Regions from separate parts of the Ensifer sp. ENS11 genome, predicted to be linked through region 3. Evidence: riboswitches for the same ligand, from Rfam matches in the RefSeq annotation. Region 3 holds a riboswitch; each other region holds the start of a gene.
The links. A riboswitch is a leader RNA that binds a small molecule or an ion and turns the genes downstream of it on or off. The one in region 3 is predicted to bind thiamine pyrophosphate.
Positions count from the first base shown of each region.

Region 1: it holds a riboswitch for thiamine pyrophosphate, as region 3 does, so the genes downstream of both, thiO (glycine oxidase ThiO) here and thiC (phosphomethylpyrimidine synthase ThiC) in region 3, are expected to answer to the same signal.
Region 2: it holds a riboswitch for thiamine pyrophosphate, as region 3 does, so the genes downstream of both, IB264_RS30960 (ABC transporter permease) here and thiC (phosphomethylpyrimidine synthase ThiC) in region 3, are expected to answer to the same signal.

Region 1 is NZ_JACVAN010000028.1:53,167-63,917, reverse strand. It holds partial or broken gene IB264_RS35680 (C-5 cytosine-specific DNA methylase) at 1-470, opposite strand, end outside; gene IB264_RS31245 (hypothetical protein) at 678-923, shown strand; gene IB264_RS31240 (hypothetical protein) at 943-1,212, shown strand; gene IB264_RS31235 (hypothetical protein) at 1,535-1,960, shown strand; partial or broken gene IB264_RS34950 (ATP-dependent DNA ligase) at 2,088-2,183, opposite strand; partial or broken gene IB264_RS35675 (hypothetical protein) at 3,085-3,270, opposite strand; gene IB264_RS31225 (hypothetical protein) at 3,650-3,850, shown strand; gene IB264_RS31220 (hypothetical protein) at 4,209-4,478, shown strand; TPP riboswitch at 5,425-5,556, shown strand; gene thiO (glycine oxidase ThiO) at 5,779-6,774, shown strand; gene thiS (sulfur carrier protein ThiS) at 6,764-6,961, shown strand; gene IB264_RS31205 (thiazole synthase) at 6,964-7,737, shown strand; gene IB264_RS31200 (thiamine phosphate synthase) at 7,734-8,351, shown strand; gene IB264_RS31195 (hypothetical protein) at 8,567-8,836, shown strand; gene IB264_RS34945 (hypothetical protein) at 8,960-9,292, shown strand; gene IB264_RS34940 (hypothetical protein) at 9,268-9,516, shown strand; partial or broken gene repC (replication initiation protein RepC) at 9,558-9,758, opposite strand; gene ugpB (sn-glycerol-3-phosphate ABC transporter substrate-binding protein UgpB) at 10,348-10,751, shown strand, end outside.
Region 2 is NZ_JACVAN010000028.1:3,084-13,834, forward strand. It holds partial or broken gene IB264_RS30940 (IS3 family transposase) at 1-1,067, shown strand, start outside; gene IB264_RS30945 (ABC transporter permease) at 1,227-2,069, opposite strand; gene IB264_RS30950 (cytidylyltransferase domain-containing protein) at 2,266-2,937, opposite strand; gene IB264_RS30955 (hypothetical protein) at 2,951-4,978, opposite strand; TPP riboswitch at 5,597-5,699, shown strand; gene IB264_RS30960 (ABC transporter permease) at 5,841-6,584, shown strand; gene IB264_RS30965 (ABC transporter substrate-binding protein) at 6,622-7,566, shown strand; gene IB264_RS30970 (hydroxyethylthiazole kinase) at 7,563-8,303, shown strand; gene thiE (thiamine phosphate synthase) at 8,290-8,952, shown strand; gene thiD (bifunctional hydroxymethylpyrimidine kinase/phosphomethylpyrimidine kinase) at 8,949-9,758, shown strand; gene IB264_RS30985 (TRAP transporter large permease) at 9,748-10,751, shown strand, end outside.
Region 3 is NZ_JACVAN010000003.1:358,217-368,967, reverse strand. It holds gene IB264_RS08720 (sensor histidine kinase) at 1-1,050, shown strand, start outside; gene IB264_RS08715 (sigma-54 dependent transcriptional regulator) at 1,054-2,415, shown strand; TPP riboswitch at 2,593-2,724, shown strand; gene thiC (phosphomethylpyrimidine synthase ThiC) at 2,819-4,642, shown strand; gene IB264_RS08705 (Zn-dependent hydrolase) at 4,909-6,147, opposite strand; gene IB264_RS08700 (M20 aminoacylase family protein) at 6,192-7,367, opposite strand; gene IB264_RS08695 (diaminopropionate ammonia-lyase) at 7,373-8,581, opposite strand; gene IB264_RS08690 (Lrp/AsnC family transcriptional regulator) at 8,686-9,180, shown strand; gene IB264_RS08685 (hypothetical protein) at 9,184-9,396, opposite strand; gene IB264_RS08680 (SLC13 family permease) at 9,393-10,439, opposite strand; gene IB264_RS08675 (pyridoxamine 5'-phosphate oxidase family protein) at 10,692-10,751, shown strand, end outside.

The DNA.
Region 1 (10,751 bases), on a different contig from region 3:
CACTGCCAGGTACCGCGCAATGGCCGGAGACCAGCGCGCACGCGACCGGGGGCGACACGGAGTCGCCGACACAGGACATTGCACGGATTTGGAAAACAAGCGCCAGACCGACCCCAAGCCATCTTCCTGATAGTCATGGGCACCGGCGAGGACGCAATCCGGTGGGAAGGCCCTGTGCGTTGTAGAGTTCCCGCGGCGTCAGCATCCGCATGGCGATATCGACGATGACGAAGGTAGCGCCCGAGACCTCGACCGTGACGAACTCGCGATCGTCCCGAAAGCCCGTGTGCCCGCATGAAATTGGCGACCTCGCGAGCCCGCTCAGCCTACCCTAGCGTGAACGGCGGCGCAGTGACGGTCGCCTCGACATGACCATCACGGTCCTTCGTGATGGTTCGCGTCGGTTCCGTTTCCGGCTGGCAGTCACCCGTGCCGTAGTGGGCCTGCATGTACGGCGTCACCGTCTGGGCGTCGACGAGCTTCGTGAGGTTTACTTGGTGGCCGTCTTCCTGCTTGCTCAAGCAAATTGAGTCAACGGGTCCGATGATGACATGTGGCGCGACGTGCCCGACGAGGCCTATCGGCGCGGCTGGATAAGATCGAAGGCGAGTGGTTAAATTAGCCAAGCCTTGCAGAAAGAAATGACCGCCCTAACATCTTCTGCAGGAGGAAACGCCATGCCGAAAATCGCCGGGCCTAGACACCCGAAATCTCACCCCGATCGTGACCTGCAATGCCAGGAGGCGATCACTGATGAATTCCAGTTTTTGATCGAAAGGATCGAGGCAGCAGGATGGTCGCCCGAAGAGGCCTCATCAGCGTTGATCGAGCTGGCCGAAAACCACTATCTCTCGATCAATGCTGAGGCAGAAATGTTTGAGCTTGGCGCCGGCGTCGTGCTGATAGCCCCAAAGCCGCATTGATTGGGTGGAGGCTATCAAAATGCCCGGCACCACATGGCGAAAAGGCGACATGCCGGAGGATGGATCCGTAATCTTTGTCCGCGTCGTGCGCCCCTATCGGTTCAAAATCTACAAATCGAATAGCGAGGAATTTCGACACGGCAAGAAGGGTCGATGGCAGCAAATGAATGAGTTTGGTGGTTGGGATAATTGCGAGCCACCTACCGGCTTCGAATGGTCGATTGAGCTCCGCGATTCAGCGCTCCCCTTTTTGAGCTATGCGGAAAGCCTCCCCAAATCTGGTCGTTGACTCTCTGCCTTAATGAGAACATTTGTAGAACCGTTTACTCAGAGGGTATTGAGCATGAGCGACGAAGTTGGCGCCACCAAGAGAGCGGAAAGCAGCCTGGCCGAGCATCTGTGCGAACCTCCCTGCTGCATGAAGTGAGACGCGTTCGGCTATGCCCACGGACGGTCGGCGCCAAACTGGTATTGCTTCGAACATAGGATCGAATGGCCACCGGCCAAGCGATCCTGACCCGCGGCGCTAGGCGGGCGCCAATCTCAGACATGCAGCACAACTCTTCTCGATCGACGATCGGGCACTGAATAATGCTATCTGGAGTTCAGCCGTGACCGACCACGCCAAACTATCCTCATTCGTCGCCATCCATCTGGCGGTGATAGACCAATCGACCAAACGCCGCTTCGCAGGAACAGGCGTTTCGCGCCGCCGCGAACAGGACAGCGCCCGCTCAATTGCTGAGGAACTCGTCAGGCATATCCGCATCAACCACCGTATCGAGCGCGCCGGAACTGAGGTCGACGATGCCGAAGTTGTCGCGCTCGTCGCGGCCGAACTTTGGAAGCTGCCTAACGCAGTTGCGAAAGACCTCGTCGCCATTGACGCCAACAGGAAAGAGGTCGCCCGTACAGCCATCGTCAATGCGCTGGTCGAAGCATTGACCCGGAGCTACGAATTCACGTTCCTTCAACCCGAGTATCGGGGCATGGGGCCGTCGATCTACAAGGCGCCCAATGTTGGCCCACGTCGATAGCGCCTGAAAGGCTTGTCTATGGGAAGGAACAATCCTCTTAGAGCCGCGTTTTTTCCGGACATGCCACGTGACAGCAGGCAGTCCCCCCGCAGCCACTGTCGAACTCTCGGGCCCCTCCCGCAGGGGCCTATTTTTGTAGCTCGAAGACATCGACTTTATCGGCCAGTTCGCGCAGCCCTTTGAACGACGGATGACGGAGCTTCCCGTCGCTGCTCCATGACCGGTCCATCTTTAACCGTTTGCACCTTTCTAGCAGCATGGTGGCAACACGTTCCCGACAAGGTGTGCCAGCGTGGTTTTATCGAGAGCCGCGTAAAAGAGAAATCAGGGCTGCCCTGCTCGATGCAGCAAATATGATCTGGACGTTGCGGATTATCCTGGATGGGAAGGAATGAAGCTTCCCATGTTTGAACAAGAGTCCCCTCCGCCTGAGCTAGTTCGAAAAGGCTAAGGGCAAATCGCTCCGTTTTGAAGTAACTTTAGCCCCTACTAAAATTGGAGAGGATCCCGCAATGCCGAACTATATCGCATGCGCCCTAGCTATCCTCACATACTTTTCGTGCACCGCCTCCTATGCTCAGACAACCTTCCAGGTCCCAGGACACCCATTTCGCTCGACTGTGAATTGTGTTCGCGAGGCGCCAATTGGCAAGTTCGACCGCAAGTGCGACATTCCACTAACCGGCTGGCGCTGCGCCGAAGGTCTGTGGCTTCCGATTGTCCAGAGCGGCCTCTAGGTCGCTAGAGGTCCCAGGGCGCACGCCCCTGTCCCAAGCAAAGCAACACTCTGGGATCACATCGATCGGCACGGCCTGGCGCGATGGTTCGGCACAACTCAGTCGATCGTGGCACGTGGTCGACGCATGCGTTGTAAGCAGTGCAGCAACAACAACGGTAACGTGATCCGGGTGCGAAAACACCGACGGTGATTGTCGACCGCAGCGATGGAACATTGTTGTCGCACCCGAGTTATAAGAGCACCCCAACGTATCAGCTCCAAGGCCCCTCTTCCCCGGGTCTATTTTTTGAGCTCGAAGACATCAACGTTCTCGGCCAGCTCGCGCAGGCCTTCGAACGATGGATGCCGTAACTTCCCTTCGCTGGTGATCTCGGTATAGGTGATCGGCGACAAATGCCGGCTCACAGAAAACCGCGTTCTTGCGCTTGAGCGCGACCGGCGGCATGTCCGACAATTGCTTGCGAAGGTCGCGGGCCATTTTGTCCGTAAAGCCTGTTCCGACCCCGCATACATAGACCAGCTCGTTGCCTCGCCTCGCCGTAAGCAGCAACCGCGAAATCGCGCCGGCCACCTTCGTCGATGGCTCACATCCGACGACTACAAAGCCGTCGCTCTGGATGCACTTCAGCTTTACCCAATCGCCGCAGGCACCTTGGTCGAGAACCGTGGGCGGGTACTTTAGCCAGAGCCATAAGGCACGCACGCCGAACAGATTCACGATACATTAGCAATCGGAACAATGCCCTACCGCACGCGTTTTTAAATGCATAAGCGTTGGTGTATTGTGGAGGCAACCCAACGTGGGCTCCGGACGGTCTGGCTACTCTCCAACCCAAAGACCGTCTGGATCTCCCTCCACGATTCCAGTGTAATCCCCCCAGCAACGGCGCATACTCTATGCGGGGCAAACGTCGGCCCTGTTCTCCCCTGGGCCGGCTAGGATTAGGGCTATGGGTAAAGCGGTTGGATCTCGCACAGGGATTGTAACGCCTGACGACTTCAAGCAGATCGAATGTGTCTTCCGGGAAATGGTTCAGGAAAGGCACCTCGCCTTTGATAGCGATGAAGCCGTTACGCTCGCGGCGCACCTGATCAGCCTTTTTCAAAGCGGCATCCACGACCACGATGCGCTCAAACAAATGGCTGGTTAATTGGGAGGGCGGCTGCCTGACCCGGCGGGACAACTGGAAAAGAGCGGCCTTCTTTTAGGGCTCTGCGGGAAGACCGCTAGCAATCTCAGCAACGACTAAATATCGAACTAAATCTGATGATTGGCGAGAACAATTCGCATTTAAGGAAAGGAGCGGCTAAGGAGTCGTCTCGTTTCCGCTGTCGTTCCCGCGGCGCCTTTTATAAGCGCCGCTTCTCTGTGGGCTCTGAGCCGGATTCCCCGCTACCAGCAGCAGTTCGACGCACGCAAATCTCAACTTTTGCTCACTTGGAGCCAATTAAAGATTTCGCTATCTTTCTCTCGTCGGTGAAGGCGGTAGCTCAAGAAGGGAGGTCTAAATGGCTATTCACTTTGACCAGTCAGGTTTTGAACTCGCACCCGAACAGCTCGATACACTTCAAAGGATATTCGATCGCATTTGCTTCGAAACGAGGATCCCGCGCCAAGACATCCGCGCTGGCCGCCTCGCAAAATTCCTGATGGATGAATTTAGGTTCGGCAATACGGATGAGTTGGCGTTAACAGAGTGCGGTCGCTGGTTCTGTAGGCGGGCGAGCCCAACACGTCGAATTCAGAGCGAACAGCAACCGACCAGTATGCTGCACTAGGCGATGTGTTGCTCAACACCGCAGAGTGACGCGCTGCCCCACTCTCGGCCCTCGACTGGGATCACACTACGCCAGGCATACTCCGGTCAGCGTGGCCGCGCAACGGCCACGCCGTCATCGAGATGCCCCAGAGACAGCTGAAAATATTCCGCATCCGAGGCCCGATCCGATATGCATGTGCTCGTTAATTCAGCGCCGGCGTCGGTCCCCAGACCTCGCGATAGAATCGGAAGTCGGCACGTTCATGTCCGTGCTGCGAGCAGCAGGCGACGGGACTTATCGAGACCAAACATGTCGCCATAGCGATCGAGCGCGACCATGACGGAGGTGAAGTTGCTTGCATTGACCGCCCTTTCGCGGCCGAGCGAATTTTCTGCACAGATATGGCGCCATTCGGATTCCTTTTTATTGGATGCTGGCCATTTTCCGACCGGGCTTGCACCGTGAACCACTCAAAAACGGGGGACTCTCATGGCTCCAGGACGGCGCCCTACTGAGGAGAAATGGTCGAACTGCATGAATCGCAGTGGCTCTCATCGCCTCGCGCGCGCCCGCGCAGGCGAACACGACGGTGTGCTTGGGAAATGTGTGTATTGTCACTTCCACGGACGGCACCAACCATGAAAGGTCTCTGAGCGACATCAATGAAGAAGCGAGAAAGGAATCGCTTGAGAACATTCGAGACCATTGATTGTTGTGTGGCAGACGATGCCTCCACTTGCCTGAGAGCAAAACTCACGCTGCAGCGCCTTTTCTACTAAACGCATGCTCCTTGATGCCTTCCCGCCGCTAGACGAGCGCGAGGCCCGCCGCATTGATGCGCCGGCTCATGTTGCTCCTCTCGGCGCGATACGCGTTGAGTCTAAGGTATGTGGATGACGCTTTAGCCCCGTTGGGAATAAACTAACAACGCTTGACAAAGCACGGCATTGGCCGTTCAACTCGGTTCATTCACCAGGGGAGTCCCGACAAGGGGCTGAGATATTGCTGGGCGGATCGGCTCTTTCGACCGCAGCGCAATGACCCGTTGAACCTGATCCAGTTCATGCTGGCGTAGGGACGGTGGGAACGACGGCAGTTGCGACAGCTCCTTTGCGATCGCGTGGACGTGTCTCTATCTTTCCAGCGCCAAGATCTGGGTCTCCAAACGTCAAGGTTGGAGCCGACCAATGGTTTTTTCAGATGTCGTACACGAGCCAAACCGCGGACATAGACGGCAACATCGACGCCCGTTAGCGGTGCGGCGCATGGATGAATGGCCCTACAGCTCCGGCCAGGTAACAGCTCGAACGGCTGCCAAATGAGGCAGGTGCTGATCAACGGAGCGGGTGTCATCGGCCTTGTCACCGCATACGAACTGGCGCGACGCGGCATTGAGGTCGACGTCTTCGAACGTTCAAAACGGATTGGCGCCGGCGCATCCTGGTTTGCGGGCGGCATGCTGGCGCCCTGGTGTGAGCGCGAAAGTGCCGACGAGAAAGTCGAACGCGTCGGCGCGACAGCCATCGAGTGGTGGAAGACGGCGCTGCCCGACAAGGTCGTGCAAGAGGGGACACTTGTCGTCGCCGCCGCGCGCGATACACGCGAGCTCGATCGCTTCGCGGCGCGAACCAAAGGGCACAGATGGCTTGATGCAGACCAGATAGCCGAACTGGAACCCGATCTCGCCGGCCGTTTTTCTCGTGCACTCCACTTCCCGAGGGAAGCGCATCTCGATCCGAGAGAGGCGCTGCCTTCACTCCATGACACATTAATGGCCATGGGGGTGCGTTTTCATTTCGGCCAGGCGACCGATGCCACCGTCGATCGCCGTGTCGATTCGCATATTGACTGCACAGGCCCTGCCAGGCTCCCGGATGACGCGGCACTGCGGGGCGTGCGTGGCGAGATGCTCTATCTGCGCACCGGCGACATTCAACTGTCGCGTCCAGTGCGCTTCCTGCATCCTCGACACCCCATCTATGTCGTTCCACGCCGCCAGGGCGTCTTCATGGTCGGGGCAACAATGATAGAGAGCGAATTGTCCGGTCCTATCACTGCACGGTCGCTGATGGAGCTCTTAAACGCAGCCTACGCCCTGCACCCGGCCTTCGGCGAAGCGCAGATCACCGAAACCGGAACTGGCATTCGCCCCGCCTACCCCGACAATCTGCCAAGGATCACGAAAAGCGGTTCGATCTATTCCGTGAACGGTATGTATCGGCATGGTTTCCTGCTCTCGCCGGCTCTTGCGCACGACGTTGCCGAACTTCTGCTCAACCCGGACCACAGATCGGAGTTCTATGATGAACCTTAACGTCAATGGCGAAGAGCACGAGGTCGCCTGCTCGACGCTCGCCGAACTGATGGCTGCACTCGACTATGAAGGAAGCTGGCTGGCGACCGCTGTCAACGGCGAACTCGTTCACGCGGCCGACCGCGATCGATGGCGCTTACGCGATCATGATCGCATCGAAATTCTCTCGCCGATGAAAGGTGGCTGACCATGCTGCAAGTCTACGACACGGAAATCACCTCCCGACTGCTCCTGGGCACAGCGGGCTATCCATCTCCAGCCGTGCTTTCGGACGCGGTGCGGGCTTCAGGGACACAAATCATCACGGTCTCGTTGAGGAGAGAGACGGCCGGCGGCAAAGCCGGAGGTGCGTTTTTCGAACTGATCCGCGAGCTCGGGACGAAAATACTGCCGAACACCGCCGGCTGCCACACCACCAAGGAGGCGGTGCTCACTGCTAAGATGGCGCGCGAGGTTTTCAAGACGAACTGGATCAAGCTCGAAGTGATCGGCAATCACGACACATTGCAGCCGGATGTGTTCTCGCTGGTCGAAGCCGCACGGATCCTTTCGAACGAAGGCTTCGAGGTCTTTCCCTATACGACCGACGATCTGGTTGTCGCCGAGCGCCTGCTGGAAGCTGGCTGCCGCGTGTTGATGCCCTGGTGCGCTCCGATCGGCAGTGCCATGGGGCCGCAAAATCCGTCCGCCTTGCGGTCGATGCGCGCGCATTTCCCGGACGTGCCTCTGATTGTCGATGCGGGCATCGGCCGCCCTTCGCATGCAACGACAGTGATGGAGCTCGGTTTCGATGCCGTGCTCCTGAATACCGCGGTGGCCGGTGCCGGAAATCCGGCCGTGATGGCATCGGGTTTTGCCAAGGCGATCGAGGCCGGTCGGCTGGCTTTTGAAGCCGGCATGCTCGAACCGAGAGACATGGCAGTCCCCTCCACCCCGGTGATCGGAAAGGCGGTCTTCTCATGAAGCTCGATCCCTTCTACCTCATTGTCGACAGCGCGAATTGGGTCGAACGCCTCGTTCCAATTGGAGTGAGGCTGGTCCAGCTTCGCATCAAGGAAAGACCCGATAGCGAAGTCCGTAGCGATATCCGCATCGCCAGAACCATATGCGAGAGACACGGTTGCCAACTTGTCGTCAACGACCATTGGCGCATGGCGATCGACGAAGGCTGCGATTTCGTTCATCTCGGCCAGGAAGATCTGGCGCAAGCTGACGTGGCCGCGATCCGTGGGGCCGGCCTTAAGCTCGGCATCAGCACACATGACGAGGCCGAACTCGATATGGCGCTGTCAGTCGCGCCCGACTATGTCGCGTTGGGTCCGGTCTATCCGACCGTTCTCAAAAAGATGAAATGGGAGCCGCAGGGACTTGCTCGCCTCGCCACATGGAAGAAGAAAATCGGACCGACCCCACTGGTTGCGATCGGTGGACTGAACCTTGAACGCATTGATGGCGTCCTCACCCATGGCGCGGATTGTGCCGCGGTCGTGACCGACATTACACGTAGCCAGGATCCCGAGGACAGAACTAGGCGATGGATCGCTGCAACCTCACGATGGCGCATTGCGCCAGCTTGAACGAGATCTTCGTTTCCCAGCCGGCGACCACGGCCGAGCACCGTCCCCAGATGAGCCTCACCCTCAGAAAAGCCGCCACAACGGAAAATCGACCGAATATAGATGCCTAGAAGAGTGCCGCGAGGCTAACGTGTGACGGCGTAGTCACCGACGATCCTTGTTTCGCAAGCATCGTCAAGGTATATAGAAACCTGAAGGTGCTGTGGTCGAGGAAGATGTCTATTGTTGCAGTAAAGGTTTTGTCGACTGTCAACGCCCCTTATGGGACGAAGCTTTCGGCTGAGCAATTGGCATCCAAGATTTCCGATCCTGCCAGCGCAGTCAATTTCGATGCGTCGGCGTTCTCCTTTTTTTCCGAGGTAGACGAGAACCTTCAGATCTCGTTCCTTGGCGAAATGCACGTTGATCCGGCGATCGCTTCCGACTTAGCACGGAAGTTCTCGGCACTTGCCGGTTACCCGCTACCTTTGGCGCGGGCGGCATAATTGGTCGAACACCCAGCCAGCAGATGGGGGGACCTGTTTGATCACGCTGGCTGCATTATCGATCAGGCAAGCTCCCAACTCACATTGATCGACAATTGGACTTTTAGAGGCGGTACCGCCCTGATGCTCCAGATCGATCATCGCGAGAGCTTTGATGTCGACATCTTCATCGATGATCCGCAGCTTCTGAACCCGAAGACACAGGGCTACGCGCTCGACATCAACCCTGACGGCTATCAGTCCGATGGATCAAGAACATTGAAGATCGTCTTCGAGAATGTTGGCGAAATCGACTTTATCTGCGCGCCCAGCCTGACTGATAACCCCACGGTGAAAGCGGAGGTGCGCGGTCGCGACGTCCTGCTTGAGACCCCTGGCGAAATCATCGCAAAGAAAATATTTTACCGCGGGCCACGATGCAGCCCCGCGACATGTTCGACATCGCCTGCGTCGTGAAGACTCACGGTGTCGAGTATCTCAATGAGGCCCTTACGCCCTTCGGAGACAAATGCGAGAAGGCTCTAAAAGTCGCTCGCCAGATGAACCCGCAGTTCGCGGAGACCATCATGACAAGACTTTTGTACCGTGAAGGCTTTTCCGAGATTCCACGCCTGGGACAGGCAATGACGATCAAACTCCTGGAAGCCATCTGCGCTCATTCGACCGGCGCAAAAGTCTAGCATGAGCCCATCCAAGTCGCAGACCGCCACTTTGGGCGCTACTAAGGCTCCCGGACTGAAGCGCCATTTGCTCGCAACAACGCCATCAACACTGGTCCGAGCGAAAACTCCCCTCGCCGCGCCTTTGCCGTCAAATAGCACAGACAACCGCCGGCCGAGTTGATGTAGCCTGCCTTCTCGAGAATGCAGGCCATCGTTGCGGCGACGCTTTCCGGTCCGATCGCCTCACAAGCATCCTGATAGAAAAGACAAGTCCAAGGTCGCTTCCGATGCAGGCTTAACAGTACTGAGCCTGATGCCTTGCCGGCTGGGCATCTCTGCGAAACTGGCTCCGTGCGCGCGATGTGCCCACGCTGGTCATGCTGCACGCCCAGAAAAGGATGAGCGTACCAGGCGGCGGCCGCTATCGCGGCCAAAGCCCGTTCGCGCGCGGCTTGACCGGTTAAAAGGGTCGCCGCGGAGGTTCAGCGCAAGCGCCGGCCGCAGGCCGGGAACCGGGACCGACTACCCCCGGCAAGCCGCTCCGCACTCCCGAGGCATTTCACGCTTCGCGACCATGCGCCCACGCCCTGGCAGCCAAAACCGAGGGGCAACAATCTCGCCCAATCGCGCAGATTTGGCTGGGATTTCCACCGGCCTCGGTGAAGAGAACACGGCACGTCATGGTTAAGTGGAATACGCGTTCTATTGTCATATTTTCGTTGCATATTCATTTCATTTCGCTTCTACTACTTTTTGGTTTCGCAGCGAAGGTTGCGTAAGCTTCGATCGAGGAGGATCGATTTTGCCGGGCGTGCCAAATGCCCTGGCTTTTGAGAAATGGGAGGAATCATGTTCAGACATTTGAACTGGACCGTCGTGGTCGCGTCCGCATTTTCAGTCGGCCTTGCTTCAAACGCATTGGCCGCTACCGAGCTTTCCTGGTGGCACGCCATGACCGGCGCCAACAACGAAGTTGTCGACAAGCTGGCAAAGGAATTCAACGACAGCCAGACCGCCTACAAAGTCGTGCCCGTCTTCAAAGGAACCTACCCGGAAACGTTGAACGCCGGCATTGCCGCGTTCCGCTCCAAGCAGGCGCCCGCCATCCTGCAGGTCTTCGACGCAGGCAGCGGTGTGATGCTGGGTGCGGAAGGCGCGATCCTGCCGGTGGCAGAGGTGCTCCAGAAGGGCGGTTACGAATTCAACAAGGATCAATACCTGCCGGGCATCGTCGCTTATTATTCGAAGGCGGA
Region 2 (10,751 bases), on a different contig from region 3:
GAAGCAGGGTGATGAAGGGGTGACGGTCGCAGAGATCTGCCGCAAGGCGGGGATCAGCCAGGCGACCTACTTCAATTGGAAAAAGAAATATGCCGGTTTGTTGCCGCCGGAGATGAGGAAGCTGAAGCAGCTCGAGGACGAGAATGCGCGATTGAAGAAGATCGTTGCCGACCTGACGCTGGACCGCGAGATGCTGCAGGATGTCATTCGGCGAAAGCTTTAAGGCCTGCTCGGAAGCGGGAGGTGGTGAAGGGTATGTGCCGGGATTGGACGATCTCGATCCGGCGTGCTTGCGGTGCACTCGACTTTGATCGGTCGACCTACCATTACACCTCCCGTCGTGCCGATCAGGCCGGTCTGGAACGTCGTATTCGGGAGATTTGCGAGACGCGCGTGCGCTACGGCTACCGCCGTGTGCATGTGCTGCTGGAACGCGAAGGTTGGGGCACCAACATCAAGCGAACCTATCGCATTTACAGAGACTTGGGCTTGCAGTTGCGCAACAAGACGCCGAAGCGCAGGGTCAAGGCAAAGCTTCGGGAAGATCGGCAGATGGCGATCGGTCCGAATGACGTGTGGGCGATGGACTTCGTGCACGATCAGCTCGCGACCGGAAAGAAACAAAGAAACTGCGGGTTCTGACGGTGGTCGACACCTTCTCACGCTACGTGCCAGTGCTTGATCCGCATCACAGCTATCGCGGTGAAGACGTGGTGCAAACGCTGGAACGGGTATGCCGCCAGGTTGGCTATCCGAAGACGATCCGTGTCGATCAAGGTACGGAATTTGTGTCCCGCGATCTCGACCTTTGGGCTTATGCCAAGGGCGTGATCTTGGACTTCTCACGGCCGGGTAAACCCACGGACAATGCTTTTATCGAAGCCTTCAACGGCCGCTTCCGAGCGGAGTGCCTGAACCAGCATTGGTTCCTGACCCTTGCGGACGCCCGCGAAAAGATGGAGGATTGGCGCAGAGACTACAATGAGTTTCGGCCCCATGGTGCGATCGGCAACAAGGTACCGATCTCACTGATGAATCAGGGAAGCGCCGCCAGCCCGCTTCCCTGAGATAGGCCGGAAAACTCTACCCTCCGCTGGTCCAGAAACTTGGGGCGGTTCAATAAGTGGAAAATTCCACCTCCAAATGGTCTAACTCAACGGGAGCGCGTCAGATTCAAACGGCGCTTCCGGTACGGCGCCTCTAAGGGGCTGTTTTCGGTAGAGACATCAGTTGCTCAGCATTGTTTGCTTTAGATAGCGCTCCATCAATAGACCCACAGCCACGCTTCCGAAACCCCACATCAATAGGTACGTCTTGTCGAGGTCTTCCGCAGGATATCCCAGGTAGTAAGCACTGCGCATCCATTCGACAGCATGGAAAACGGGATTGAAGGAACAATAATACACCACCTGTTCTGGGAAACCGTGCAGGTAGATGGGGGCCCCTGAGCTGAGATACACGACAATCATCGAGAGGGCGTACCCCATCGGGAACATCGGCAACATCGCGGAAATTACACTAACCACGATCCCCACGCCGATCGACAGCACTATCGTACTCAGTAGGGCGAGAAGGGCGGTATCAGGGGACCTGGGTATCGGATCGGAACCGATAGAAAGCAGGATTACATATATGACGAACATCGAGACCATAATCCCGATGAACTCCAGAAACGACCTGGCTAAAACGATATCGAGCAGATGGACTGCTGGGAAGGATAGCATGCTTTTGTTGGCTACGACCGAAACCGACATGTACCGCGATATGTAGGTGAACGTTAGAGCCGGAAACAGACCGGTCGCGAAGAACAATGCCATATCGTCTCCGAATATGGCTTCGCGTCCTGTGACTCTGTAGATGCCTAGCAACATAGCAATGTGAGCCACTGGCAACAACGGGACGATCAGGAAACCCAATCCGTGATTAAAGTATCGGCTCCTGATATCACGCATGACTACCGCGTGCATGACGTTAAGTTGCCTTTGCAAGGCTACGTTAATGCTAACCTTCCCCACAGGTTGTGCCATCGGCCGTCGATGGCTTGTCGTCTCAACGTCGATATTTGGCATTCTTTAACCTCTCTAGGATTTGAGAAACCCTTTGGCCGGCCCCTTACATAGAACCTAGATCGTCAATCCAGGGCGGCCCCCAGAAATGGCCGTCCTCCGCCTAGCGCGCAATGAAGCGCATTTCACGCCTCCGAACGCATCAAAGATCGCTGTGGGATTTTCCGTACCGTGCTTGCTCTAGATCGGACGGAGAATATTAATCCACGCGTCGAGATTTTTCCATGATGCATTCCGCTAGGGCAAGGTCATCCATAGTATTGACGTCAAATGATATCATTCCTGAAAGTTCAAAGAAATAAGGACTGAGTCCGTAAAAGTAACTATTCTCGACCATATTCATTCGAGGTTGAACGAATATGGCGCCGTCTTGAAAGAAAATAGGTTCCAACGTGGATGCAAGTTGATGCGGTCTCTTCAACGGCTCGAAATTCAACGGTTTCTTATTTGCCGTCCAAATATGGCTTTGGAGCCGAGTAACAGACATCAACGAGTCGTACCCGTCGGCGCTAGCCGTCGCGAACGCTGACAAAGCACGAGCGTAGTCTGACGCCTCCACAAACGGGTTGGTGCAATGCGCCCAAAGCACAATGTCGCCCGAAACGCGAGATACGAGGTCTTCAATCATTTCATTCGCGGAGCAACGGGACTCATCGCAGAAATAAGGTTCGCGGTTGAGGTATTCGGCGCCGTTACGCTGCGTTATTTGACGAATATCATCGGAGTCGCTCCCAACGATGATTTGATCAATCAAGTTACAACTTGCAAGCTGCTTTATCTTTCTTTCGATGAGTGACATTCCACCCAGCATACGTAAATTCTTCGCATGCACTCGCCGGGAGACGCCTTTCGCTGGAATTATCGCGACCACGCTTTTATTTCCGTTAATCATACGAAATCCCAAGAGATTGGAGACAGAATCCGAGCAAACGGGTATCCCCATTCAAGCCAATTGCAGCCGGACACAGGACTTCCGATACCTCAAACTCAAGGATGGTGAAATTATCCTCTCCGTCAAGCTGGCCGGCCACGTCAAGATCGACAGTTTGGAAATCCTTATCAGTCCAATCTACCGTGAGCAACGCACCCGATAGCGTCCGCACGCTCACGTTCTGATGTTCGAGTAGCTTTCTGCCGGTTAAGGACAATCGCCTTACGTTTTCGCGTGCGGCCGGCAAAAGAATAGAGGCCTTGACTTTGCTCGACCAAGTTCCCGATTCATCGGCGGAATGAAATCCGTCGACAGTTGTTTTTATGCCCGAACGCCAGGGTGTGAAGTACAACGGGAAGCCATCGCTCGAAGTCAGCGCCGGTCGCTCATTTGGTTCCGACAGAGAAATGGGCCAAACAAATCTTCCCTCTCCTGCCGTACTAATCGCTCGGAGTGCGTTCATGAAGGGGTCGCGTTCGATAGAGTAACGGCTCAGCCGCTCAGAGGCCTCTTGAAAATAGGTCATCTCATCAACCCAAAAGCTACAAATCTCGGGAAGCGCTTCGGATTGAACATTCGCCAGCGTGGATTCAAAAAGTAGGAATGCCTGCGCAAGCCACCTTTCACGGTCACTCATAACGGGAATCTCTGAGCCTGACAGAAGGGAGAAGTACTCCTCCCGGGTGTGGCATGGCCGAGAAAATCCGCAGCGCGAATAAGGTGCGGCACCGGCGAGAATGCAAGGGATTCCCGCCGCTGAAGCTTCGATACCAATCGTTCCCCGGACGGTAATTATAAGATCTGACATCGAAAAACACTCCACAGCGCCTTGGCTAGCATCAGCAAAGTGTATGTTACTTACCTCAGCATATTGTTCCCGTAGCTGGTCAATTAGCCCAGTGCGGTCATAGACCTTATCAAGCGGATGTGGGCGGATTATCCAGTTCTTTGATTCATCGCACGCTGCGAAAGACAAGGTCTCCCTCAGCCACTCCGAGTGATCACGGAAAACTTGAGCGTCAGAGCATGGGATATCGGAAAAAGTATGCGCAAAGACAGATACGATTGGCTTCCCGTCACGCCAGGGGTATCTGTTCGCAAAGTAACGTTTCAAGAGAGGTCTAGCGCCAGCTGCTGATAGCGATGTCGGGATAGTGCTCCATCCTTTGGTTGGTACTGCAAGCGTTGAGTGCCCGTATGCCCACGGACTGTTTTTTAACGCTTCTTTCGACGCTTCAAAAGCCGCTGCATTCGCTCGCGCTTTTGTTGCCCCAAACGGCTCGTCGGCAGAAGGCGCTAACCGCCAGACAGAAACAGTTCGGCCAGTGAAAAAGTTGTAGATTGGGATCGCTCTCAACGTAGCATGATGACATGCAAGTCGCCATGGATTGTAATCCATGTGCCCAGCAACTACGGCAACAACATTTTCAGTATTGAAGAACGTCGATAAATACTCATCGACGTATTTGGCCTCTAGCGTAGCTTCAAAGATCTCACGGCCGAACCCTTCGCATGAAGGAATGAGACCAGCCCGTAAGGCGCTTTCATAAGCACATGTCAGGATATGCGCTCTAGATTTGTCAACGTCGTTTATGAAATGTCGGGCCTCATTATCATCTTGTAGCATGTCTTCTATGATTGTGAATGCTTTTCGAAAAGTACCGCCGAATTCTCTCTCAAAGTCGTCTTTGGAAAGATATATAACCTCGTGGACGCCGTGAGCCCTAGCAATCTCCCGAATAGCGCTGATGTTCAATTTCGGGCATGATTGCGCAACGACGGAAGTATTTAAACAAAAGCCGACAATCTTGCACTTTTTCTCAAGTTGTAAACCTTTTGCTATCAGGAGAGAATACAATAAATACTCTATCCAATCGTGAGTTAGGTCTATCAGTATGACGCCATCATTCGTTATTTCGGGAAACGCTTCCCATTGACGAGCTGTGACATCGAGAAACGTTTTATACCAAGTGGCATTCATATCTGCTATCATAAACCTACAACCGGCGTCCCGAGGCCCTCTAATATATCTCAGCGAAATCAGATCATTGCAATTCTGTGTCTTACTTAAGACTAACCGGAGATGCCGCTGATTTGGACTGATTTCATCCGAGCAGATTATGCCCGACGGGAGAGCCGCCGCGCAAGCGACCTACTGGTTGCGGAACGCAGTTAATTGCAGTTTTTCTAGCGGCGGTCGTTTGTGGACATATTTCTGTGGAAATAGGACCGTTGGGCAGAGCTCGCGCAACGCACCTAAAGAGGATAAATTCTTCGGGCGCATTACGGGTCGCTTTGCTTGGACTTCTCGGAGTAACCTTTGGCGCCGACGCGCACGTCATGGCGGTCTGAATAGCCTCCGCAGGTGTAAGGCACGTCGCTGGCGGCTGTCCGGGTCTTAAGCGTCGACGTAGCCACTCTCCACGAATTCTTGGCTGTCTTTGGAATTCGAGCTGCAGCGGTTGTCAACGTTCACCTCAATGTGTGCGCCGTTTGAGCGGGATTCGTAGTTAAGTCGGCAATTCTGGAATCTTCGCCTTTTCTAGGCAGAATCGTCGAAGTCGCGTTGACAGTCACCTGGGATTCTTTCATAAAATCAGACCATTCCGAGGGGAGCACAATGCAGTGCTGAGATGGCGGTGAGCCGGACCCTTGAACCTGATCCGGGTCATGCCGGCGTAGGAACGGGAAAAGAGCCGCTTTCGGCAAACTAATCGCGTCTTCGCTTTCACCTGGGTCTCCGTGATATTTTGTCTGGAGATCGATCGATGCTGTCTTTTGCCAAGTTGCCGCCGGATGGAGGGTTTGCATTTTGTCCGGGTTGCTGCGTCGGCTGACCGGCGATGGGCTTGGCTTTCACATTTGTTCGTAGCCTTGCTGTGCTTGCTGTCCTCTGGCAAGGGGCGGTCGTCGTCTTTGCGCCGCCGCGCTATCTGTTACCAACGCCGATCGAGGTACTGGCCGTCTTTGCGCGGCAGCCGGGATTTCTGCTTGAGCAGAGCTTGGTGACGATCGCGGAAATGCTGGCCGGGCTCGCGGTCGGCACGGCGTTCGGCGTTGCGACGGCTATCGGGCTGGCGGCTTTTCCGCGGCTTGGAAAGCTCGCCTGGCCCTTCGTGCTCGTCCTCCAGGCCTTTCCCGTTTTCGTCATCGCACCTTTGCTGGTGCTGTGGTTCGGCTTCGGCATGGCCTCGAAGATCGTGATGGCGGCGATCATCATCTTCTTTCCCGTCGTTTCCGCTTTCTCGGACGGCCTACGCCGTACCGACGCGCAGATCCTCGATGCCGTCGCGCTGACCCAGGCGAGCCACTGGCAGGCGCTAAGGCTCGTGCGACTGCCTCTGGCGTTGCCGGGGCTCGTTACCGGCCTGCGCGTTGCGGCTCCCTTGGCGCCGCTCGGCGCTGTCGTCGGCGAATGGGTTGGCGCCTCGGCCGGGCTCGGTTTTGTTATCGTCCAGGCAAATGCCCGCATGCAGACCGATGTCGTCTTCGCTGCGATGGCCATTCTTGCCGTACTTGTCGTCGCCCTCAGGCTGCTCGTCGATGAGGCAACCCGTCCATTCGCGCACTGGGCGCGGGAAACCTGAATTTCTGAGATCAATTGGGAGAGTTCATAACATCATGATCCGTAAATCTCTGCTTTCCGCCAGCCTCGCACTCGGCGTCGTCTTTTCGGCCGGCTCAGCAACTGCCGCTGAAAAGCTGACAGTGATGCTGGAGTGGTTCGTCAATCCCGACCACGCGCCGATCGTTGTCGCCAATGAACTCGGTCTGTTCGAAAATGCGGGGCTCGAGGTCCAACTCGTACCACCCGCCGACCCATCAAGTGTACCGCGACTGGTCGCAGCCGGGCAGGCGGATATCGGCGTGCACTACCAGCCGAACCTTTATCTCGATCAAGCCGCAGGCCTGCCGCTTGTTCGCATTGGCACTCTGGTCGAGACGCCGCTCAACACCGTCACCGTCCTTGACGTCGGTCCGATCCGCAGCCTTGCCGATCTGAAGGGCAAGAAGATCGGCTTTTCCGTGTCCGGTTTCGAGGATGCGATGCTCGGCCGAATGCTCGCCTCGGCCGGTCTCAAGAAAGAAGACGTCGAGCTCGTCAACGTCAACTTCGCCCTGTCTCCGTCGCTGATCGCCGGTAAGGTCGATGCAACGATCGGCGGCTTCCGGAATTTTGAACTGACGCAGATGCGGATTGAGGGACATGAGGGCCGGTCCTTCTTTCCCGAAGAGCATGGCGTGCCTGTCTATGACGAACTTGTCTTCGTCGCCGATAAGGCAAAACTTGCCGACAAGCGCTTGCGGCCCTTCCTCGCCGCAGTGGAGCGGGGTGCGATCTTCCTCACCAACCATCCGGATGAAGCCTGGAAGCTGTTCATCAGGGCCTATCCGAATCTTGACGACGAACTCAACCGTAGCGCATTCACGGACACGCTGCCGCGGTTCGCCAAAAGGCCGGCGGCGCTCGATCGTGGTCGATACGAGCGGTTTGGGGCGTTTCTCGCCGAAAGTGGCTTGATCGGTAAGGCACCTGCTGTCGACGATATCGCGGTGGAAATTCGATGACGGGCACGTCGGGCTTCGTCGAAAATGCTGCTGCATCGCTGGCGCTTGTGCGGGAGCAGCGCCCGCGGGTGCATTGCCTGATGAACACGGTGGTGCAGAAGTTTGTAGCCGATGGGTTAGCAGCGCTGGGTGCGATCCCCTCGATGACATCGACACCGGAGGAGGTCGAGGCTTTTGCCCGCCGCGCCGATGCGCTCGTCGTCAATCTCGGTACGCTTGATGAAGAGCGCCGGAGGGCGATCCGTTTGGCAGCGGCGGTTGCGCGCGATGCCGACAAGCCGTGGATCGTCGATCCCGTGCATTGCGACTATTCGCCGTCGCGGCTTGTCTTCGCCCGGGAACTCATCGCAGCTGGCCCTTCCGTTGTTCGCGGCAACGCAAGCGAGATGGATATCGTCGGTAACGCCAATGGCGCGCTGAGGATCAAGACCGGGGCAGTCGATGAACTCACACTGGATCTACATACGATCCGGGTTGAGAACGGCCACCCCCTCATGGCGCAGGTCACGGGTACCGGGTGCCTCTCCGGCGCCTTGATCGCAGCTTTCATGGCGGTCGAGCCGGAACGCCTGAAGGCCGCCACGGGTGCACTGCTGACGAGCGGCATCGCCGCCGAAATCGCTGGGGAGCGTTCGAGTGGGCCCGGTACCTTCGAAGCTCTCTTCCGTGATGCGCTCGCAGCGCTGCGCCCCGAAGATATCATTGTCAATGCCAGGATTTCCCATGCCGAAAGTTGATTATCGCCTCAATGCCCTCGTCGATGCCCGCCTTGGCGACAAGGCGAGTTTGGCTGATCTGGCACGCATCGCCGCGCTCAATGGTGCGACGCTGATCCAGTATCGCGACAAGACGAGCTCGACACGGGAAATGATCGAACAGGCGCGGGCGATCGCCGCTGCTCTTGCAGTCACCGGTGTGCCCTTCGTCGTCAATGACCGCATCGATGTGGCGCTCGCAGCCGGTGCTGATGGTGTTCATCTCGGCCGGGATGATATGGATGCGGCAACAGCGCGCTCGATCATGGGCGATACCGCGATTATCGGTTTGACGGTCAAGAACGAAGCGGACGCTGAGACGGCGATTGCCTCGCCGATCGACTATGCTTGCATCGGCGGGGTCTATGAGACGCTGTCGAAGCACAACCCCGATCCGCCTGTTGGCCTCGAAGGGTTCGCCACACTTCGTGCCGCGCTTCTGGCGGCCAAGCCGGACCTGCCGGTCGGCGCCATTGCCGGCATCAGTGCGCAGCGCGCCGCGGAAGTCATTGCCGCCGGAGCCGATGGTGTTGCAGTCATCTCCACAATCTTCGCCGCTGTGGATCCAGCGGCGGCCACGCGCGAGTTGCGCGCTTGTGTCGAGAAGGCTCTGGCGGAGTCTTCGCGATGACCGCCATTGCTGTCACCATTGCGGGCTCGGATTCCGGCGGCGGGGCTGGGATCCAGGCAGACCTGAAGACGTTTTCGGCTCTCGGCGCCTATGGCGCGAGCGTTATCACTGCGATCACGGCGCAGAACACCAGGGGTGTAACGGCAGTCGAGGATATCTCCCCGGCAATTGTGGAAGCACAGATCAATGCGGTGTTTTCGGATCTCGCCGTTGGCGCGGTAAAGATCGGCATGGTGTCCCGCGGAGAGACGATCGCGATCATTGCCGACGGACTTCGCCGATACGGAAAGATGGCAGTGCTCGATCCTGTGATGGTCGCCACATCCGGTGACCCGCTGCTACGCCCCGATGCGATTGCTACTTTGACCGAGCAGTTGGTGCCACTGGCGCTGATCGCCACGCCCAACCTGCCGGAGGCGGCATTGCTGACCGGGCGCGCGATCGCGACGGATGAGGTGGAGATGGCCCGGCAGGCGGAGATCATTCTGAAGGCCGGCGCGCGTTCGGTGCTGATCAAGGGCGGGCATGGGCATGGCCCCGAAGCGACGGATATCTTCTTCGATGGAGGAGACCCCGTTCGGCTGACGGCGCCGCGCATTGAGACGACGAATGATCACGGCACGGGATGCACGCTGTCGGCGGCGATCGCTGCCGGGCTTGCAGGCGGAATGTCACTCGCAGACGCCGTCATTGCCGCCAAGGATTATCTTCACGGTGCCATCGTTGCCGCCGGCGATCTCAAAGTCGGGCAGGGACGGGGACCAGTCCACCACTTCCATCGTTGGTGGCAGCCCGATGATCGCTAACGCTGCGCAGGCGTTTTCGCTGCAACTGGAGCGAACGCTAGAGCTTGCCGGAGCGTTTCTGCTTGCGCTCCTGCTCGTCACCATCACCTTCTCGGTTCTCCTCCGTTACGTGGCGGAAAGCGGTTTTACCGGGGCAGAGGAAGCGGCGAGCTGGTTGCTGGTGGCACTTGTCTCGATCGGGTTGCCGCTTGCCTCGACCGCTAGGGGATTGCGGATCGATCTGTTTGAGGGAGGACCGGCGTCTGGTCATGGCCACGACCATGCGCAAGTTTCACGCCGCTCGTCGCAGTTCGTTGGGGGTGGCAACACCGAACCGTGGCTCTGGCCAAGGCGCATCGCACTTCGGGATCTGCGCGCATTGTTCTCCGGCACCATCACTCTGCTTGCTTGTATCATCCTGATGTTCGGCAGCGGTAGAGCGGCGCTCGATCTTGGCGGCGTATCACCGTCACTCGGCCTGTCGGAAGGACTGCGTCCGGCGGTGCTGAGCGCCGGGGGCGTGCTGGCGATTGTTGCGATTCTGCTCCACCACCTCGCAGAGCGCCGCTTTCTCGCATTCGTTTCGATGCTGGTGGTTGCCGCCGGAGCGCATTGGGCGGTCGGCGCCGCGCCGATCTTGAGCCTGACATCGCCCAGCGTCATCCTTTGCTGTCTTGCACTTGCGGCAATTTTCGCGGGAACGCCGCTCCCTCATGCCTTTATCGCCGCGGCCTCTGTCGCTGTCGCTTTCGGCGCGCCGATGCCGGAGGAGGCGATGGCGGCGGCCACCTTGTCCGGCATGTCGCGTTATTTGCTCACCGCCATTCCATTCTTTCTGCTCGCAGGGGCGCTTTTGACCGCGTCCGGGATTGCGAGCGACCTGGTTCGGTTCGCCGCCGCCCTTGTCGGCCATCGTCGCGCCGGGCTCGGACAGACGGTGCTACTGACCGGCGTGCTTTTTTCTGGCGCTTCCGGCTCGTCGATCGCCAATGCGGCGTTCGGCACCGCCGCTTT
Region 3 (10,751 bases):
AGCGTGCTGACAGCGCTTCTGCCCGGCAGCAGCGAGCGGCAATACCTCAGGGTCGAGACCATGGTGCCCTCGACCAGCTGGCGGCTGGAGCAATTGGCACCGCTAGACGCAGCCCTTGGCGCCGCGAGCCGCGAGGCAAGGCTGCTGGCCCTTGCCGTTATCGTGCCGCTGCTGGCGCTTGCCGCATTCCTTCTTCGCCGGCGCCAGGCTTTGACGCAGGTCGCGGCCAACGAACGCGCCGCGCGCGATGAGTTGGAACGCCGAGTGGCCGAGCGCACACAGGACCTAAGCCTCGCCCGCGATCACCTCGAAACCGAGATCGCCGACCACAGGCGCACGGGCGAGAGGCTGCAGGCGGTGCAGCAGGAACTGGTCCAGGCCAACCGCCTGGCAATCCTCGGACAGGTGGCGGCGGGCGTTGCCCACGAGATCAATCAGCCGGTCGCAACCATCCGCGCCTATGCCGACAATGCGCGCACCTTCCTCGACCGCGGCCAAAAAGAAACCGCCGTCGAAAATCTCGAAAGCATCGCTGCGCTGACCGAGCGGGTCGGCACCATCACCGACGAACTGCGCAGCTTTGCGCGCAAGGGCCGTTTCGTCGCCGAACCGACGGCGATGCGGGAGGTGATCGAAGGCGCTCGAATGCTGCTGCGCAGCCGCTTTGCCGGCCGCATGGACGCGATCGTCATCGACCTGCCTGATAACGGCCTCAGCGTGCTCGGCAATCGCATCCGCTTGGAACAGGTGCTGATCAACCTGTTGCAGAATGCCCTGGAAGCCCTCGGTGATCGGGCAGACGCTGAGATCCGTGTGCGGTGCGAGTTAGGCCCCTCCGAAACAGTTTCGCTTGTTGTCGCCGACAATGGTCCGGGCATTCGGCCCGATATCCTCGAAGACCTTTTCACGCCGTTCAACACCTCCAAGGATGAAGGTCTCGGTCTCGGCCTTGCCATCTCCAAGGAGATTGTCGCCGACTATGGCGGCGACATCGAGGTCAAGACCAGCCCTGAGGGCACCGTCTTCACCGTGCGTTTGAAGAGGGCCTGAGCGATGCAGCAATCCGTATGCCTCGTCGACGACGACAGCGAACTCAGGCGGGCGATGAAGCAGACGCTGGAGCTTGCCGGCCTCGCGGTCTCCGCCTTTCCCGGCGCGGCGGAAGCGCTCGCAATCCTCAACCCGGATTTTAGCGGGATCGTCATCAGCGATATCCGCATGCCCGGGATCGACGGCCTCACGCTGTTTCGCCGGATCGCCGATTTCGACCCCGACCTGCCCGTCATTCTGGTCACCGGCCACGGCGATATCCCGATGGCCGTTCAGGCCATTAAGGACGGCGTCTATGATTTCATCCCGAAACCCTTTGCCGCCGACCGTCTGGTGCAGAGCGCACGCCGCGCCTTGGAAAAACGCCGGCTGGTGATGGAAAACCGCGCGCTGAAACGCGCAGCCGAAGTCGCCGGTGAGAGCCTGCCGCTGATTGGCCAGACACCGGTCATGGAACGGCTGCGCCAGACCTTGCGGCATATCGCCGACACCGACGTGGATGTGCTTGTTGCCGGCGAAACCGGCAGCGGCAAGGAGGTGGTGGCGACGCTGCTGCACAATTGGAGCCGGCGCCGCAACGGCAACTTCGTGGCGCTGAACTGCGGCGCACTGCCGGAAACGGTAATCGAGAGCGAGCTTTTCGGCCACGAGCCCGGCGCCTTCACCGGTGCCCTGAAGAAGCGCGTCGGCCGTATCGAGCATGCGAGCGGCGGCACGCTTTTCCTCGATGAGATCGAGGCGATGCCGCCGGCAACGCAGGTCAAGATGCTGCGAGTGCTTGAAGCCCGTGAGATCACGCCGCTTGGCACCAATATCGTGCGCCCCGTCGATATTCGGGTCATCGCCGCGGCCAAGATCGACCTCGGCGACCCGGCCCAGCGGGGCGATTTTCGCGAGGATCTCTATTTCCGGCTGAACGTCGTCACCCTGTCGATCCCGCCGCTGCGCGAACGCCGGGACGATATCCCCCTTCTCTTCTCGCATTTCCTGACGCGGGCAGCCGAGCGTTTCAAGCGCGACGTGCCGACGCTTTCGCCGGCCGTCAGCCACTATCTGAGGTCTCATTCTTGGCCGGGCAATGTGCGCGAGCTCTCGCACTTCGCCGAGCGCGTCGCCCTTGGCGTCGAAGGTTCGCTCGGCCAACCGATTGCCGCGGCGCCGACCAGTGCCGGCCTGCCCGAGCGGATCGAGCGCTACGAGGCGGAAATTCTGAAAGAAGCGCTGCGGGCGCAGCACGGCGACGTCAAGGCGACGATCGAAGCGCTCGGCATTCCGCGCAAGACCTTCTATGACAAGCTGCAGCGGCACGGCATCAACCGTGCGGATTATGCCGATCGCCGGGGATCAGAGAAGTCCGGCCGCTAGCGCATTTCCAGGAAAAGTGCGGAGCGGTTTTCCGTCAGGAAATGCGTAAAAACGAAAAGAACGAGCGTGCCCGCGGCTTCGTCTCATCCGGAAACGCTCTACCGGGCAATCAACAGGCCTGACACGCAACCTTCGGATTAACGCTTGACGGCGCATCCGGATCGATGGCTATCTCTAGGCATTCACCAGGGGGGTCCCGTCAAGGGGCTGAGATACTGCTGGGCGGATCGGCTTTGCCGACCGAGGCGCAGTGACCCGTTGAACCTGATCCAGTTCATACTGGCGTAGGGACGGTGCAGACATTGACGCCACGATTCCGTCATTCGCGCGGAATTTCAGGCAAACATGTCTTTTCCTTCCGGCTTCAGAACTGGGTCTCCAACCGCAAACTTGGAGCCTCATCATGAATATTGCCACCAAACCCGCAGAACTCTCGGTCACAAAAGGCCCGCTTCCCGCCTCGAAAAAGGTCTACAAGCCAGGCACGATCCATCCCGACATCCGCGTTCCCATGCGCGAAATCACCCTGCACCCGACGTCGGGCGAGCCGCCGGTCACCGTCTACGACGCCTCCGGTCCCTACACCGTAGAAGATGCCAACATCCGCATCGAGGATGGATTGCCAAGACCGCGCCGCGACTGGATCATCGCTCGCGGCGATGTCGAAGCCTATGACGGGCGCGACGTGCGGCCGGAAGACAACGGCTTTGCCTCCGGCGACCGGCTGACGCCGACCTTTCCCCTCCGTCACGCGCCGCTGCGCGCAACCGGCCGGCGCGCGGTGACGCAGCTTGCCTATGCGCGGGCCGGCATCATCACGCCCGAGATGGAGTTCGTCGCCATCCGCGAGAACCTTGGCCGCGACGCTGCACGCGCCGCGCTACGCGACGGCGAAAGCTTTGGCGCCCATCTCCCCGATCACGTCACGCCCGAATTCGTCCGCCAGGAGATTGCCAGCGGCCGCGCCGTGCTGCCGGCCAACATCAACCACCCAGAATCCGAACCGATGATCATCGGCCGGAATTTCCTGGTGAAGATCAATGCCAATATCGGCAACTCCGCCGTCACTTCGTCGATGGCCGAGGAAGTGGAGAAGATGGTCTGGGCCACCCGCTGGGGCGCCGATACGGTGATGGACCTTTCGACCGGCCGCAACATCCACAACATCCGCGAATGGATCATCCGCAACTCGCCCGTGCCGATCGGCACCGTGCCGCTCTACCAGGCGCTGGAAAAGGTCAACGGCATCGCCGAGGATCTCACATGGGAAGTCTATCGCGATACGCTGATCGAGCAGGCGGAACAGGGGGTCGATTACTTCACCATCCATGCCGGTGTCCGGCTGCACTATATCCCGCTGACCGTCGACCGCGTCACCGGCATCGTCTCGCGCGGCGGCTCGATCATGGCGAAATGGTGCCTGCACCACCACAAGGAGAGCTTTCTCTACGAGCACTTCGAAGAGATCTGCGACATCTGCCGCGCCTATGACGTCTCGTTTTCGCTCGGCGACGGCCTGCGTCCGGGCTCGATCGCCGATGCCAATGACGCGGCGCAATTTGCCGAACTGGAAACGCTGGGCGAGCTGACGAAGATCGCCTGGGCGAAAGACTGCCAGGTGATGATCGAGGGCCCCGGCCACGTGCCGATGCACAAGATCAAGGAAAACATGGACAAGCAGCTCGCTGTCTGTGGCGAGGCGCCGTTCTATACGCTTGGGCCCCTGACGACCGACATCGCCCCGGGCTACGACCACATCACCTCGGGCATCGGTGCCGCGATGATCGGCTGGTTCGGCACGGCCATGCTCTGCTATGTGACACCGAAGGAACATCTGGGGCTTCCCGACCGCAACGACGTCAAGGTGGGCGTCATCACCTACAAGATCGCGGCCCATGCCGCCGATCTCGCCAAGGGGCACCCGGCGGCCCGCACCCGCGACGACGCCCTGTCGCGCGCCCGCTTCGAGTTCCGCTGGGAGGACCAGTTCAACCTGTCGCTCGATCCGGAAACCGCCCGCTCCTTCCACGACGAAACCTTGCCGAAGGAGGCGCACAAGGTCGCGCATTTTTGCTCCATGTGCGGGCCGAAATTCTGCTCGATGCGGATCTCGCACGACATCCGCGCCGAGGCGCAGAAGGAAGGTTTTCAAGCGATGGCGGCCAAGTATCGTGAGGGTGGCGACCTCTATATGCCGGTCGACAGCGAGGCAGACGTTCGGGGATAACGACCACGCCAGAAGGGGCGGCGACCCCGCCCCTTCTGGCGCCCGGCGGGCTCCGGCACTCTTTACGCAATGGCCCATCTCTTCGTCATGCTCGGGCTCGACCCGAGCATCCACATTGGAGGCAGCCGGCTTGTCGATACGAGGCTGACACAGAGGTGCCGGCTGGATGCTCGGGTCAAGCCCGAGCATGACGGTGTGAGAGGAATTGCTGCCGCATCAGCATCTTGATCGCTCCAAGGAGGTCGCACCCGGCCCCTTCCGGCGCCCTAAGGGCTACCTGCAAGCCGGACGGCGACGTCGAGCAGGACATTGGCACCGGCGACGAGATCTGCCGGATCCGTGTGTTCGCGCGGATTGTGGCTGATCCCGTCGCGGCTCGGCACGAAGATCATCGCCGCCGGCGCGATGCGCGCGATCATCTGGGCGTCGTGGCCGGCGCCGGAGGTCATCCGCCGGCTCTTCAGCCCACGGGCCTTCGCGGAAACTTCAATCGCCGCGACGATCGCACCGTCGAAACTGACGGGCTCGAACCGGGCGAGACGCTCGACAGAGACGATCACATGCTCTTCCTGCTCAAGCCGGTCGAGAAAGCCGGAAAGCGCGCTTTCAAGTGCCCTCAGGCGATCCTCGTCCGGGTCGCGCAGGTCGATGGTAAAGACCGCGCGCGAGGGGATCACGTTGATCGCGTCCGGCTCGAAGCGCATGGTTCCGATCGTCGCAACGCTCGGCGCGTTTGATCGCGCGATGTGCTCGCGCAGGAACAGGCCGACGCGCGCGGCAGCAAGGCCCGCATCGGAGCGCATTGCCATCGGCGTCGTGCCGGCATGATTGGCAACGCCGTCGATGGTCACGCGCTGCCAGGAAATCCCTTGCAGATTTTCGACGGCGCCGATCGTGGTCGCTTCGCGCTCAAGCACCGGCCCCTGCTCGATGTGCAATTCAACATAGGCATGAGGTTTCAGAAAGCCGGGCTCCGCGGTGCCGGCGTAACCTATGCACGCGAGTTCCGATCCGAGCGTCGTGCCATCGGTTCCGACCGTCGCAAGCGCGGCTTCGACCGCAAGGCCGCCCCCATGAACAAGCGACCCCAGCATATCGGGCGCGTAGCGCACCCCCTCCTCGTTGGTAAAGGCCGCGACGACGATCGGGCGGACAGGCGCGAATCCCTGCTCCTTCAGTGTCTCGATGACTTCGAGGGCGGCCAGCACGCCGTAGCTGCCATCGTAGATGCCGGCATTGATGACCGTGTCGATATGGGAGCCGAGCATTAACGGCGATTGCCCGGCGTTATCCTGGCTTTGCCAGACGCCGAAGATATTGCCGATGCGGTCGACGGCGATCTCCAGCCCCGCGGCCCGCAGCCAAGCGACTAGGCGGTCCCGCCCGAGCTTGTCGGTGTCAGACGCAGCAAGCCGTGTCAGTTGCCCCTGATCGTTGCGCCCGATCGCGCCGAGTTCGCGGATGCGGGTAAGCAGACGTTCGGCATTAATGGACTGATGAGACATGACGGCGCCGCCTTCAATCGTGTTTGTATTGAGCATCGCGACTGTCACTGCCCCACATCCGGTGCGGCCAGCCGTTGCCGGACGATTTCGGCGTGGAACCGGGCACCGAAGATCAAGGCATCGTCATTGAAGTCGTAATGCGGATTGTGCAGCGGCGCGGATTCCTGGCCGTTGCCGATAAAGACGAAGCAACCCGGCACATGCGCGAGGAACCGGGCAAAATCCTCCGATCCGGTCATCGGCTCGGCGGCGACGGCGACATTGTCCGTCCCGAACACCGCACCGGCCGCTGCGAAGGCATGATCGACGAGAGCCGGATCGTTGAGCAGCGGCACGAACTCACGCGTATAGGTCACCTCGACCTCGCAGCCATAGGCATCCGCCGTCCCCTTGGCGATCGTGCGCATCTGCTGTTCGATCCTGGCGCTCACCTCAGGTCGGAAGCTGCGCGCATCACCGAGAATGCGGGCCAGGCCTGGCAAGGCATTGCGCGTGCCGTCGGTGATCAATTCGGTCACGGAGACGACGGCGATATCGGCCGGAGAGAGCCTTCGCGAAACGATGGTCTGGAGATTGACCACTGTCGCGCAGGCAGCGACCAGCGTCTCGTTGCCCGCGTGAGGTCGCGCGGCATGGCCGCCGACGCCCTTGAGCGTGACCTCGAAATTGTCTTCGGCCGACATGATGGCGCCGGCACGGGTCTCGAACTTTCCGACCGGCAGGCCCGGCATGTTGTGCAGCCCATAGATCTCGTCGAAGGGAAAGCGTTCCAGCATGCCATCGGCGAGCATGGCAAGTGCACCCTTCCCCCATTCTTCAGCTGGCTGGAAAACGAAGCGCACGGTCCCGTCAAAGCCGCCCTCCTCGGTCAGCAGCTTCGCTGCGCCGAGCAGCATCGCCGTATGGCCGTCGTGGCCGCAGGCGTGCATCGTGCCGGGCCGGGTAGAGCAATAGGCAATTGTCCCCTGTTCCGCGATACGCAGCGCATCCATATCGGCACGCAGCGCTATGGCGCGATTTCCCGTTCCATGCCGCAGCGTGCCGATCACCCCGGTGCCACCGATACCTTCGGCGACCTCGTCCAGGCCGAACTCCCGCAGCTTGGCGGCAACGAAGGCCGCTGTCCGCTTTTCCTCGAAACCGAATTCCGGATGGGCGTGCAGGTCATGACGCCACGCCGTCATCTCCGCCACAAGCTTGTCGATATCCGTGTTTGCCATCCGCGTCATACCCTTTCCAATTTCTCAGCCCCGGCGACATCAGCCGGCGCGAGGCCAACCAGCTCTTCGTAGCGTTCAGGATCCGTGGCACCTTCGGTATTGATCACCAGGATCCGCGAATTGGCATCAAGGCCGAGGGCGGCGCGCATGTTCGGGTCTCCGGCGACCGTGATGAGGCCAGCCAGCCCGACACCGCCGCTTTCACCAGCAACGATTGCCGGATCGCCCCCTTTCGGGCGAGCGAGGCGGTTCATGATCGAAACGGCATCCTCCTCGTCGATCATCATGAAGGCGTCGGCAACACGCGAAAGAATGCGCCAGGCGACAAGAGAAGGCTCGTAACATTCGAGCATCGCCATGACAGTTGGCTCGCCATGTGGCACTTTCACCGGATGGCCGGCCCTTGCCGTTGCCAGCAGGCAGGCAGCTCGGGCCGGCTCGACTACGACGAAGCGCGGCCGGTCATGACCGTAACGCAGCGCCAGTTGCCCGGCCGTTGCAGCAGCGATTCCGCCGACGCCGGCTTGCACGAAGACATGCGTCGGTGGTGCGTCGATCGTCCGCAAGGCTTCGCACAAAAGCGCCGTATATCCCTGCATGACCAGACCGGGAATATATTCGTATCCCGGCCAGGAGGTGTCCGATACGACGGTCCAGCCACGCTCGTTGCAGACCTTCGCCGCAAACTCCACCGAGTCGTCATAGGTTCCTTCGACCCGGACGATCTCGGCGCCGTAATGCGCAATCGCCTCTATGCGTTTCTGGCTGACACCGGAATGCACGAAGATCACCGATTTCGCACCGACAAGCTCAGCGCCCATCGCCACTGAGCGACCATGGTTGCCATCCGTGGCGCAGCCGAACGTCATTTGGCGCGCGACCGCGCGAACGTCAGGGCGCGTGAGATCGTCTATGTCGACGTCCAGGCCTGTCTGCTTCCGGACCTCGTCAAGCACCAGCCGGATCACCGCGTAGGATCCGCCAAGCGCCTTGAAACTGCCGAGCCCGAGCCGATGGCCCTCGTCCTTGACGAAGATTGCTCCGACCCCGAGTTCGGCCGCAAGCGCCGGCAAGGAATGAAGCGGCGTCGGCCGATGATCGTCACGGCGCGATAGCTGCCGCTCAACCTCTGCAGCCGCAGCAATCGAGAGCATTTCGGCATCGTCAGGCAGCAGCGGCGATCCGAAATCGGCATGGTGGTTGCGAATGAGCATGTGGGCAATCTCCTCGTTCGATGAAGTTATATTTCACCGAACGAGAGAAATGCGCTCTAAATGGAGAGCCCTTACGCAAGTTTGTAAATGACAATGAGGAAATGATGGCCGTTTCAAAGAGCACATCGGCGGAGCTCGACCGCTTCGACCTGGCAATCCTCTCAATCCTGCAGAAGGACAACACGACGCCACAGCGACAGATCGGCGAGGCCGTCAACCTGTCTGCGCCGGCCGTGCAACGGCGGATCAAGCGCATGGAAGAAACTGGGGTCATCCGCAGCAATGTCGCGGTGATCGAGCCGGCGCGGGTCAACCAGGCCCTGACGATCCTTGTCGAAGTGGAGGTGGAAAGCGAGCAGATCGACCTGCTCGATGCGGCCAAGGCCGCCTTCTCGGCCGCTCCGGAAGTCCAGCAATGCTATTACGTCACGGGCGACGTGGATTTCATGCTTGTCGTGATCGTGCCGACGATGGGCGATTACGAAGCCTTCACCCGCCGCATGTTCTTCGGCAATCCCAACATCCGGCGCTTCCGAACCTTCGTGACTATGGACCGCGTCAAGGTCGGTCTGTCAGTGCCGGTGGAAAAGCCGCGCTGAAGGCTACTTTCGTCCGGCGAGCGCCTTCTTCTCCGCCTCCGCCTCCAGAGGTGCGCCGGCACCGATCGAGGTCAGATAGGCATCGACGGTTTCGAGCGACGAAGCCGGCGCAAATCCTTCACCGCTTTCGGGTGTGACGATCGCCAGTTGCGTCTGCCAGCGTCCGGCGTTTCGGCAGGCAACCGACACGAAATCCGGCTGATCCGGCCGCTTCATCTCATATTCGCGGCAAATCTGCTCGCCGCCGACCTGGAACGTCGCAAGGCCGCCGTGCCGGTGCTCATCAGTGCCTCGCCGATGACGAGCGTGCCGGCGAGAAACAGGAGCAGGTTCCACTCGACTGTTTTCAGTGCCTTGCGAAAGGACAACCCCGAGACCTTTTCCGAGGCCATGACGAGGGCGCCGATCAAGGCAACGAAGGGCAAGGCAACGCCATGAAGGCCCGATGTCGCAAGCGCCAGAACGATGAGCGCCGTCACCGCCAGCAGCGTCCGCTCCTGCGCATTGAGCGGCTGCCTTTCAGCCGGCGTGCATGGCTCGAAAGCAGCGTTACGATCCTCGGCGCCGAGGAAGAACCGCAGGATGAGGCCACAGGCAATCAGGCTCGTGACCAATCCGAACGGGGCAGCCAGCAAGGCCCAATCGAGGAAATCGGGCGCTTTGCCGCCGCTGCGACGGATGAAATCGACCGCCACCAGATGGGCGCCGGCACCGGTCAGCGAGGCGGCGGCCGAAAGCAGGATCACCGACGGGAAAAGCAAGGCAAGCGCCCGTGTCACGCCGGGCCGGCCAATGGCGGCCGTCAGCCCCAGAAAGACCGGCATGAAGATTACCGCCCGTGCTGACGTGGATGGGATGATGAAGGCGGTCGCAAAGATCGTCAGAGTTACAGCCCAGAAAAGGCTGCTGACGCGCTGGAACGGTGCCAGCAGCCGGAAGGTGAGACGCTCCACCAGCCCGGATGCCTGAAGCACCGAGGCAATGACGAAGGCGGCGATCATCAACCAGACGATATCGTTGCCGAGCGCTGCAAACATCGCCTCTTCGCTGACGGTACCGGTGGCGCCCAAAGCCAGCGCTCCGGCAAGCGCCACCGGCGTTTCAGGCAGGTCGAAGATCGTCCAGCAGACAAGCGTTGTCGCAAACACCATCAGCGCCAGACGCATCGGCATGGTCAGCCCATCAGCGGCAACAAAGATCAGGATCGTCGCGAAGATCAGCAGCGACCCGGTCAACAGCCGCACTTGGCGCAGCGGCATCTGACCGGCTCGCGGTGAAAACTCCCGCGCGACAACCGACCGTCATGATGTCTCGATGAGGGCCTAACGGTGCTGCACGCGGTTTATTCCCGCCCGAAGCACGGCCCGTTTCAATTTGTTGATCGGACGAGGTAGTTGCGCGCACTTCGGCCAGCGCGCCTGTCAATGTTCACGCCGTGCGCCATATCAATGTAGTGGACCGCGAAATGCCGGCAGTCTTGGGCTACGGTTCACCGTTGGAGGAAGCGAATTATGTTCGTCAGGGAATTGTCGCGTGAGGAATGTATCGCCCTCATCTCCTCGCACCATATC